Regions from separate parts of the Enterobacter cancerogenus genome, predicted to be linked through region 2. Evidence: predicted binding sites of a transcription regulator. Region 2 holds the regulator's gene; each other region holds the start of a gene.
The links. The regulator PurR, encoded in region 2, represses purine synthesis genes. The targets are predictions, from matches to a motif close to CANGCAAACGTTTGCNTG.

Region 1 (2,205 bases), 330 kb from region 2:
TGCGAGCTGGAACCTTTCTGGAAAGCGACCTTATGTCCTTTGAGGTCGGCGACGCGTTTTATGTCGCTATTTTCCGGCACCAGGATCACTTCGGCCTTAGGCTTGGCAGGTTCAACACCCACGTACACCAGATCGGCCCCAGCCGCCTGAGCAAAGATCGGCGGGATATCGCCGGTGCTGCCAAGATCGATACTGCCGACGTTAAGCGCCTCCAGCATCTGCGGACCGGCCGGAAACTCCACCCACGAAAAGTGCGTATCCGGGTAGCGTTTTTCCAGCAGCTGGTGACTTTTTGCCAGCACCATGCTGACGCTGCCTTTTTGATAGCCGATACGCAGGCTTTCCGGCGCCGTCTCAGCCGCATGGCTCAGAGAGGAAACGGTCAGCACGCCTGCCAGGGCGAGACGGGTCAACATTTTACGCATGGGCCACTCCTTGAGATGTCCACGCGGGTACCTGCACATCACGGCGGTGCAAAGCCTGCCAGAAGGTTTCGAGGGCGCTATCGAGGCGGGTCTGCAGGTTCGGCGTGAACTGCGGTTTATGCTGATAATCGATGACCTGAGAATCGTCGGCGAATACGCCGTGCAGGATCTCCTGGGCCTTCAGGGCGTTCAGCACCGGCTTCAGGGCATAATCGACGGCCAGCAGATGGGCGACCGTTCCCCCTGTCGCCAGCGGCAGCACCACTTTGCCGTCCAGCGCACGTTCGGGCAGCAGGTCGAGCAGGGTTTTCAGCCCGCCGGCAAAAGAGGCTTTATATATCGGCGTCGCGACGATCAATCCGTCTGCGTCCTTGAGTTGCTCGGTCAGGGCCATCAGCGCCGGGCTGTCGAAACGGGCATAAAGCAGATCTTCGGGTTCAAAGTTATGCAGGTTCCAGTGGCACACCTCCACGTCCAGGGCGCTGAGCCTGTCGCGGGCGTACTCCAGCAGGGCGCTGGAACGAGAAGGGAATCGTGGACTTCCGGCCAGGGTGATGACGCGCATGCTTGCTCCTTATAACTAATTGTTTGCTTTTATCTAACATTCATAACAATTTTCAGGAGTGTGACATCGCAGGCTTATTCCACTAAATGATTTATCCGCAATTAAACTGCCGGAAACTGCATAAGAAACGAACGGCGAAGTAAACGATTGCGTTTTAACCCGCTTTTTTTGCCACAGGTCAATTCCCTTTCCGGGCCGGATCGCTGATAATCCCCTCCCGGTTTGCACACCGGGAATCCAGGAGAGTTCATGTACTACCCCTTCGTTCGTAAAGCCCTTTTCCAGCTCGATCCTGAGCGCGCTCATGAATTTACATTCCAGCAATTACGCCGTATCACCGGAACGCCGCTGGCCGCTCTGGTGCGTCAAAACGTGCCGGAAAAACCTGTGCAATGCATGGGGCTGACCTTTAAGAACCCGCTGGGCCTGGCTGCTGGCCTGGATAAAAATGGCGAGTGCATCGATGCCCTGGGCGCGATGGGCTTTGGCGCCATTGAAATCGGTACGGTGACTCCGCGTCCGCAACCGGGTAACGATAAGCCGCGCCTGTTCCGCCTGGTTGAAGCCGAAGGGCTAATCAACCGTATGGGCTTTAATAACCACGGCGTTGATCATCTGGTCGAGAACGTGAAAAAAGCCCATTTCGACGGCGTACTAGGCATCAATATTGGCAAAAATAAAGACACGCCGGTCGAGCAGGGTAAAGATGACTATCTGATTTGTATGGAAAAAATCTATGCCTATGCCGGATATATTGCGGTCAATATCTCCTCACCCAATACGCCGGGCCTGCGTTCACTGCAATATGGTGAAGCGCTGGACGATCTGCTTAGCGCGATAAAAAATAAACAAAATGCACTCCAGGCGATCCACCATAAATATGTGCCGGTGGCGGTGAAGATCGCACCCGATCTTTCAGTTGAAGAATTGATCCAGGTCGCCGACAGTTTAGTGCGCCATAATATTGATGGCGTCATTGCGACCAATACCACCCTCGATCGTTCTCTGGTTCAGGGAATGAAAAACTGTAACGAAGCGGGTGGGTTAAGCGGACGTCCAGTACAATTAAAAAGCACTGAAATTATTCGGGCATTGTCTGCTGAATTAAAAGGTCAGCTGCCGATTATTGGCGTGGGCGGTATCGACTCGGTTATTGCGGCGCGCGAGAAGATGGCGGCTGGCGCTTCGCTGGTCCAGATTTATTCCGGCTTTATT
Region 2 (2,205 bases):
GGGGAGAATTCAGTGGTGCCAATCCCAAAAGCGCCAATCGCCAGGGCCAGCAAGGGGAAATTGATTTTCATGCGTTAACTCCGGATGCCGTGTCGCGTCGTGACACAGAACAATGAAGCCAAAAGCATGACATCAATCACAAAAAATGAGAAGTTTACATTTTGGCAAAAGATTTTTGCCAGAGGGGTAACAATCAGGCGAGGATGTGGAGGGAGACGCCTCTCCCTCCGCGTGAATCAGTGCAGCGCAGCCGTTAAACCACCGGCCACAATCAATGCCAGCACAATAACGGTGGTAACCAGCGAAAACTTCAGATCGGAACTCATCAATTTTTCTCCTTTTAATCACCCCACGAAAAGTGAGCTTGCTCATTTTTACACAGTTCAGGTCAAAAATCTTCCTGGTTTTAACCTGATATCCACTTTTGCTCTTCCCCTTTTCATCAAGATAGGACAAAATTCCACGCTAAATTTATTAGCGTACCGGCCATTGACCCCCTCCTGACGTCCTGTGTCGTTTTCCCGGCGTGTCGCAATTCAAGATTGCGTAATAAGGGTGAGAGAAGGCAAACGTTTACCTTCATGATTATCAGGAGCTTAGGATATGGTCTGGAGTGACATTTAATGGCAACAATAAAAGACGTAGCAAAACGCGCAAACGTTTCCACTACAACCGTATCACATGTTATTAACAAAACTCGCTTTGTTGCTGAAGAGACGCGCAATGCCGTCTGGGCGGCGATCAAAGAGCTGCACTACTCCCCGAGTGCGGTAGCGCGTAGCCTCAAAGTGAATCACACCAAATCGATCGGTTTGCTGGCGACCAGTAGCGAAGCGGCCTATTTCGCAGAAATTATCGAAGCGGTCGAAAAAAACTGCTTTCAGAAAGGCTATACCCTGATTCTGGGCAACGCCTGGAACAACATTGAAAAACAGCGTGCCTATCTTTCAATGATGGCGCAAAAGCGCGTCGACGGCCTGCTGGTGATGTGTTCAGAATACCCGGAATCGGTGCTTTCCATGCTGGAAGAGTACCGTCACATCCCGATGGTGGTGATGGACTGGGGCGAAGCGCGCGCCGATTTCACCGACTCCGTGATTGATAACGCTTTTGAAGGCGGCTATATGGCGGGTCGTTATCTGGTAGAACGCGGGCATCGCGAGATTGGAGTTATTCCCGGCCCGCTTGAGCGCAACACCGGCGCAGGGCGTCTGGCTGGCTTTATGAAAGCGATGGAAGAAGCACTGATCACCGTGCCGGAAAACTGGATTGTGCAGGGCGACTTCGAGCCAGAATCGGGCTATCGCGCCATGCAGCAGATCGTCTCCCAGCAGCCTCGCCCGACCGCCGTCTTCTGCGGGGGCGATATTATGGCAATGGGTGCGCTCTGTGCGGCGGATGAACTGGGTCTGCGCGTGCCGCAGGACATTTCCGTGATCGGGTATGACAACGTGCGTAACGCCCGTTTCTTCACCCCGGCGCTGACCACCATCCACCAGCCGAAAGATTCGCTGGGCGAAACCGCTTTCAACATGCTGATGGACAGGATCGTTAACAAGCGTGAAGAATCGCAGTCTATTGAAGTCCACCCGCGTCTTGTTGAGCGCCGTTCCGTTGCGGATGGCCCTTTCCGCGACTACCGTCGCTAATGGTTAACGGGGCCAGCTACGCTGGCGCCCGTAGCCACTCCCGGTTCAGCGTTTCGCTGTCTCCCAGATAATCCAGCAGCCAGGCCATGGCAGGCGATACGTCGTTCTGCTGCCAGGTGAGGCAACAGGCTGCATCCGGGAACGGGTTTTCCAGCTGCAGGGCAACCCATTCTCCGCTGTCGATCCTCGGACGTGCAAAGTGGACGGGCACCATCGCCACGCACAGGCCCGCCGTCAGGCAGGTGGCAGACGACTCCCAGTCAGGTGCCACCACGCGCCGCTGGTTGTCCAGCAGCCAGGTGATGCGTTTGGGCAACGAACGCGAGGTATCTTCCAGCACCAGCGACGGCCAGTTGCGCAGCGTGTCGTCACTCAGCGGCCCTTCCAGCGCGGCCAGAGGATGATGGCGGGCGACCACGCAGGTCCAGCTCAGCATGCCCATATCCCGAAAAGCGTAACGTCCCCCAACGGGAATAGCCTGCGTCGCGCCGATAGCCATCTCAACCCTGCCGTCCGCCAGCGCATCCCAGACGCCGTTGAACACCTCCTGCGATAC
Region 3 (2,205 bases), 1.4 Mb from region 2:
TACATTTCATGAGAACTGACGTTGCCTGCGGTCTTCAGCCAGTTAAACACGGACGGCCACTGCCAGGAGGATTCGTCGATCACCGCCTGGGTATTATCCGGCAGCACGCGCGGAATGTTTTCCCAGAAACCGCCGCCGGTCAGGTGGGCGATGGCGTGAACGTCTACGTTCTCAATAAGTTCCAGCACGTTTTTCACGTAGATGCGGGTCGGAGCCAGCAGGTGATCGGCCAGCGGTTTGCCGTCAACCTCGGTGGTCAGCGGGTCACAACCGCTCACTTCGAGGATTTTACGCACCAGGGAGTAGCCGTTAGAGTGCGGGCCGCTGGAGGCCAGCGCCACCAGCACATCGCCGTCAGCCACTTTGCTGCCGTCGATGATTTCTGATTTTTCTACCACGCCGACGCAGAAGCCTGCGACGTCATAATCTTCGCCGTGATACATCCCTGGCATTTCGGCGGTTTCGCCACCTACCAGCGCGCAGCCTGACTGCAGGCAGCCTTCGGCAATCCCGTTAATTACGCTGGCTGCGGTATCTACGTCCAGCTTGCCGGTGGCATAGTAGTCGAGGAAGAACAGCGGCTCTGCGCCCTGTACCACCAGGTCGTTAACGCACATCGCCACCAGATCGATACCGATCGTGTCGTGACGCTTAAGATCCATCGCCAGGCGCAGTTTTGTGCCCACGCCATCCGTACCCGAGACCAGAACAGGTTCACGATATTTTTGCGGCAGCGCGCACAGTGCGCCGAATCCACCCAGTCCACCCATCACTTCAGGGCGGCGGGTTTTTTTCACCACACCTTTGATTCGGTCAACCAGCGCATTACCTGCGTCAATATCAACACCGGCATCTTTGTAGCTGAGAGAAGTTTTGTTGGTCACGGCTCAAGTCCCCACGCGATTGCATAGCTAGTAAGAAAAATCGGCGCAATTCTAACAGTCCAGGCAAACGTTTGCGAGCCTATTCTCGGCGCGAGGATCTTTTTTTCCCTGCGGCCCGCCAGCAGCGTCAAACTTGACTCTGTTCACGAAAATGAAACCGGTTTCGGTTAACTGCTTGCAACCCGTTATCCCTTTGCACATCATCAGAGTGAAACCGGTTTCTGTAATTGTTTTTGCAGAAGATAACGCAGAATGAGGGAAAGAGAATGCCAGGATTTAAAGAAGGTTTTCTGTGGGGTGGGGCCGTGGCGGCACACCAGCTTGAGGGCGGCTGGAAAGAGGGCGGTAAAGGGGTTAGCGTCGCTGACGTCATGACCGCAGGCGCGCACGGTGTCCCGCGTGAAATCACCAACGGCGTCCTGCAGGGGAAGAACTACCCTAACCATGAAGCCATCGATTTCTACCATCGCTATAAAGAAGACATCAAACTCTTTGCCGAGATGGGATTTAAATGCTTCCGTACCTCTATCGCCTGGACGCGCATCTTCCCGAAAGGGGACGAGCTGGAGCCAAACGAGGCGGGCCTGAAATTCTACGACGACCTGTTCGACGAGTGCCTGAAGTACGGTATCGAACCGGTTATCACCCTTTCTCACTTCGAGATGCCTTTCCACCTGGTCACCGAATACGGCGGCTGGCGCAACCGTAAGCTGATCGACTTCTTTGTCCGCTTCGCGAAGGTCGTTTTCGAGCGTTATCAGCATAAAGTGAAGTACTGGATGACCTTTAACGAGATCAACAACCAGGCAAACTTCCACGAGGATTTTGCGCCGTTTACCAACTCCGGGCTGAAGTATGAGCCGGGCGAAGACCGCGAGCCGGTCATGTTCCAGGCCGCCCACTACGAGCTGGTGGCGAGTGCCCTGGCGGTGAAAGCCGGGCGCGAGATTAACCCGTCGCTGCACATCGGCTGCATGATTGCGATGTGCCCGATCTATCCGCTGACCTGCGCGCCGGACGACATGATGATGGCGATGAATGCCATGCATCGTCGTTACTGGTTCACCGATGTGCATGTGCGCGGCGCGTATCCGCAGCACCTGCTCAACTATTTTGCACGTCGTGGCTTCGCGCTGGATATCACTGAGGAAGACAACATCGCGCTCAAACAGGGCTGCGTGGATTACATCGGTTTCAGCTATTACATGTCCTTCGCGACCAAGGCGACGGCAGACAACCCACAGCTGGATTACGACGAGAGCAAAAGCCTGGTCTCCAACCCGTACGTGCAGAAATCCGACTGGGGCTGGCAGATTGACCC
Region 4 (2,205 bases), 1.3 Mb from region 2:
GGTTTCACATTAATTTCTAATTATGGGCGTTTTTAGTGGCAGCCTTCGTGAGGGCTGGTTACTCTGAAAACGATTTACATCATTTTAACGTAAGAGAATAACTATGCATGATGCACAGATCCGTGTCGCTATAGCGGGCGCGGGTGGACGTATGGGTCGCCAGCTTATTCAGGCGGCACTTCAGTTGGATGGCGTGGCGCTTGGCGCGGCGCTGGAACGTGAAGGCTCGTCGCTGTTGGGAACCGACGCGGGTGAGCTGGCGGGGGCAGGGAAGACGGGCGTCACCGTGCAGAGCAGCCTTGAGGCAGTAAAAGATGACTTTGACGTCTTCATTGATTTCACGCGCCCGGAAGGCACGCTGAACCATCTGGCGTTCTGCCGTAAGCACGGCAAAGGAATGGTCATTGGTACCACCGGTTTTGACGATGCCGGTAAACAGGCTATTCAGGATGCCTCGCGCGATATTGCGATTGTCTTTGCGGCGAATTTTAGCGTGGGCGTAAACGTCATGCTGAAGCTGCTTGAGAAGGCGGCAAAAGTGATGGGCGACTATACCGACATTGAGATCGTTGAAGCGCACCACCGTTACAAAGTCGATGCCCCGTCCGGCACCGCGCTGGCGATGGGCGAAGTGATTGCCCAGGCGCTGGATAAAGATCTGAAGGATTGCGCGGTCTATGCGCGTGAAGGCCACACAGGTGAACGCGTACCGGGCACGATTGGTTTCGCTACCGTCCGTGCGGGGGATATCGTCGGTGAACATACGGCGATCTTCGCCGATATTGGCGAGCGCGTTGAAATTACTCACAAAGCCTCAAGCCGCATGACCTTTGCCAACGGTGCCGTTCGATCCGCATTGTGGTTAAAAGAAAAGGATAAGGGTCTTTTTGATATGCGTGATGTGCTGGATCTTAACAATTTGTAAGCATTATTACCCTTCGTGATGTGGTTATTGTAGTCGTAACTTATTGATTGCATAGGGCAATATTTTATTGCCCTTTTATTTTACCTGTTTGGTGGATTTTAATATGCTTAATCCATAAAAGAATGCGTTTACCTTCGTTTATTCGTTATTGAATTGTAAATTTTGACCATTTGGTCCACTTTTTTATCGCGTTGAGCGCTCATTTCAATTTAACGCCTCCCGCAAGCGTTTCCTACAGTGATTTGCCTGATCTTTTCGCCGCTTACTCTGCATTTCAGCCACCAGGCCTGCAAAAGACTAAGTAAAATATCCGTTTTAAGTTGACTTTTAGCCACCAAATCCCCAGAATGCCGCCGTTTGCCAAAAATCCGCTGGCAACACATTTGCATTGCTTCATAACGTGGTTATGAATTAATATGCAAATAAAGTGAGTGAATATTCTCTGGAGGGTGTTTTGATTAAGTCAGCGCTATTGGTTCTGGAAGACGGAACCCAGTTTATCGGTCGGGCCATAGGGGCAACGGGTTCGGCGGTTGGGGAAGTCGTTTTCAATACTTCAATGACCGGTTATCAAGAAATCCTCACTGATCCTTCCTATTCTCGCCAAATCGTTACTCTTACTTATCCTCATATCGGCAATGTCGGCACCAATGCGGCTGACGAAGAATCCTCTCAGGTACATGCGCAAGGTCTGGTCATTCGTGACCTGCCGCTGATTGCCAGCAACTTCCGCAACACTGAAGACCTCTCGTCTTACCTGAAGCGCCATAACATCGTGGCGATTGCTGATATCGATACCCGTAAATTAACGCGCCTGCTGCGCGAGAAGGGCGCACAGAACGGCTGTATCATCGCAGGGGATAACCTCGATGCGGCGCTGGCGCTGGAAAAAGCAAAAGCCTTCCCAGGCCTGAACGGCATGGACCTGGCGAAAGAAGTGACGACCGCAGAAGCCTATAGCTGGACCCAGGGGAGCTGGACACTGGAAGGCGACCTGCCGGAAGCGAAACAGGAGAGCGAGCTGCCATTCCACGTTGTCGCGTATGATTTCGGTGCCAAGCGCAACATCCTGCGCATGCTGGTGGACCGCGGCTGCCGCCTGACGGTCGTCCCGGCGAAAACCTCCGCCGAAGAGGTGCTGAAGATGAACCCGGACGGTATCTTCCTTTCCAACGGCCCGGGCGACCCGGCACCGTGCGACTACGCTATCGACGCCATCAAAGCCTTCCTTGAAACCGACATTCCGGTCTTCGGCATCTGTCTCGGCCATCAGCTGCTGG

Region 1: the regulator PurR is predicted to act here: its motif matches at 1,127-1,144, upstream of pyrD (quinone-dependent dihydroorotate dehydrogenase).
Region 3: the regulator PurR is predicted to act here: its motif matches at 945-962, upstream of purM (phosphoribosylformylglycinamidine cyclo-ligase).
Region 4: the regulator PurR is predicted to act here: its motif matches at 1,144-1,161, upstream of carA (glutamine-hydrolyzing carbamoyl-phosphate synthase small subunit).

The regions. Positions count from the first base shown of each region.
Region 1 is NZ_CP077290.1:954,085-956,289, reverse strand. Features, by position in the region: gene I6L58_RS04530 (sulfonate ABC transporter substrate-binding protein) at 1-425, opposite strand, end outside; gene ssuE (NADPH-dependent FMN reductase) at 418-990, opposite strand; gene pyrD (quinone-dependent dihydroorotate dehydrogenase) at 1,240-2,205, shown strand, end outside.
Region 2 is NZ_CP077290.1:627,010-629,214, forward strand. Features, by position in the region: gene I6L58_RS02890 (MFS transporter) at 1-71, opposite strand, end outside; gene cydH (cytochrome bd-I oxidase subunit CydH) at 237-326, opposite strand; gene purR (HTH-type transcriptional repressor PurR) at 624-1,649, shown strand; gene punR (DNA-binding transcriptional activator PunR) at 1,666-2,205, opposite strand, start outside.
Region 3 is NZ_CP077290.1:4,072,842-4,075,046, forward strand. Features, by position in the region: gene purM (phosphoribosylformylglycinamidine cyclo-ligase) at 1-884, opposite strand, end outside; gene I6L58_RS19210 (6-phospho-beta-glucosidase) at 1,151-2,205, shown strand, end outside.
Region 4 is NZ_CP077290.1:1,920,365-1,922,569, reverse strand. Features, by position in the region: gene dapB (4-hydroxy-tetrahydrodipicolinate reductase) at 104-925, shown strand; gene carA (glutamine-hydrolyzing carbamoyl-phosphate synthase small subunit) at 1,380-2,205, shown strand, end outside.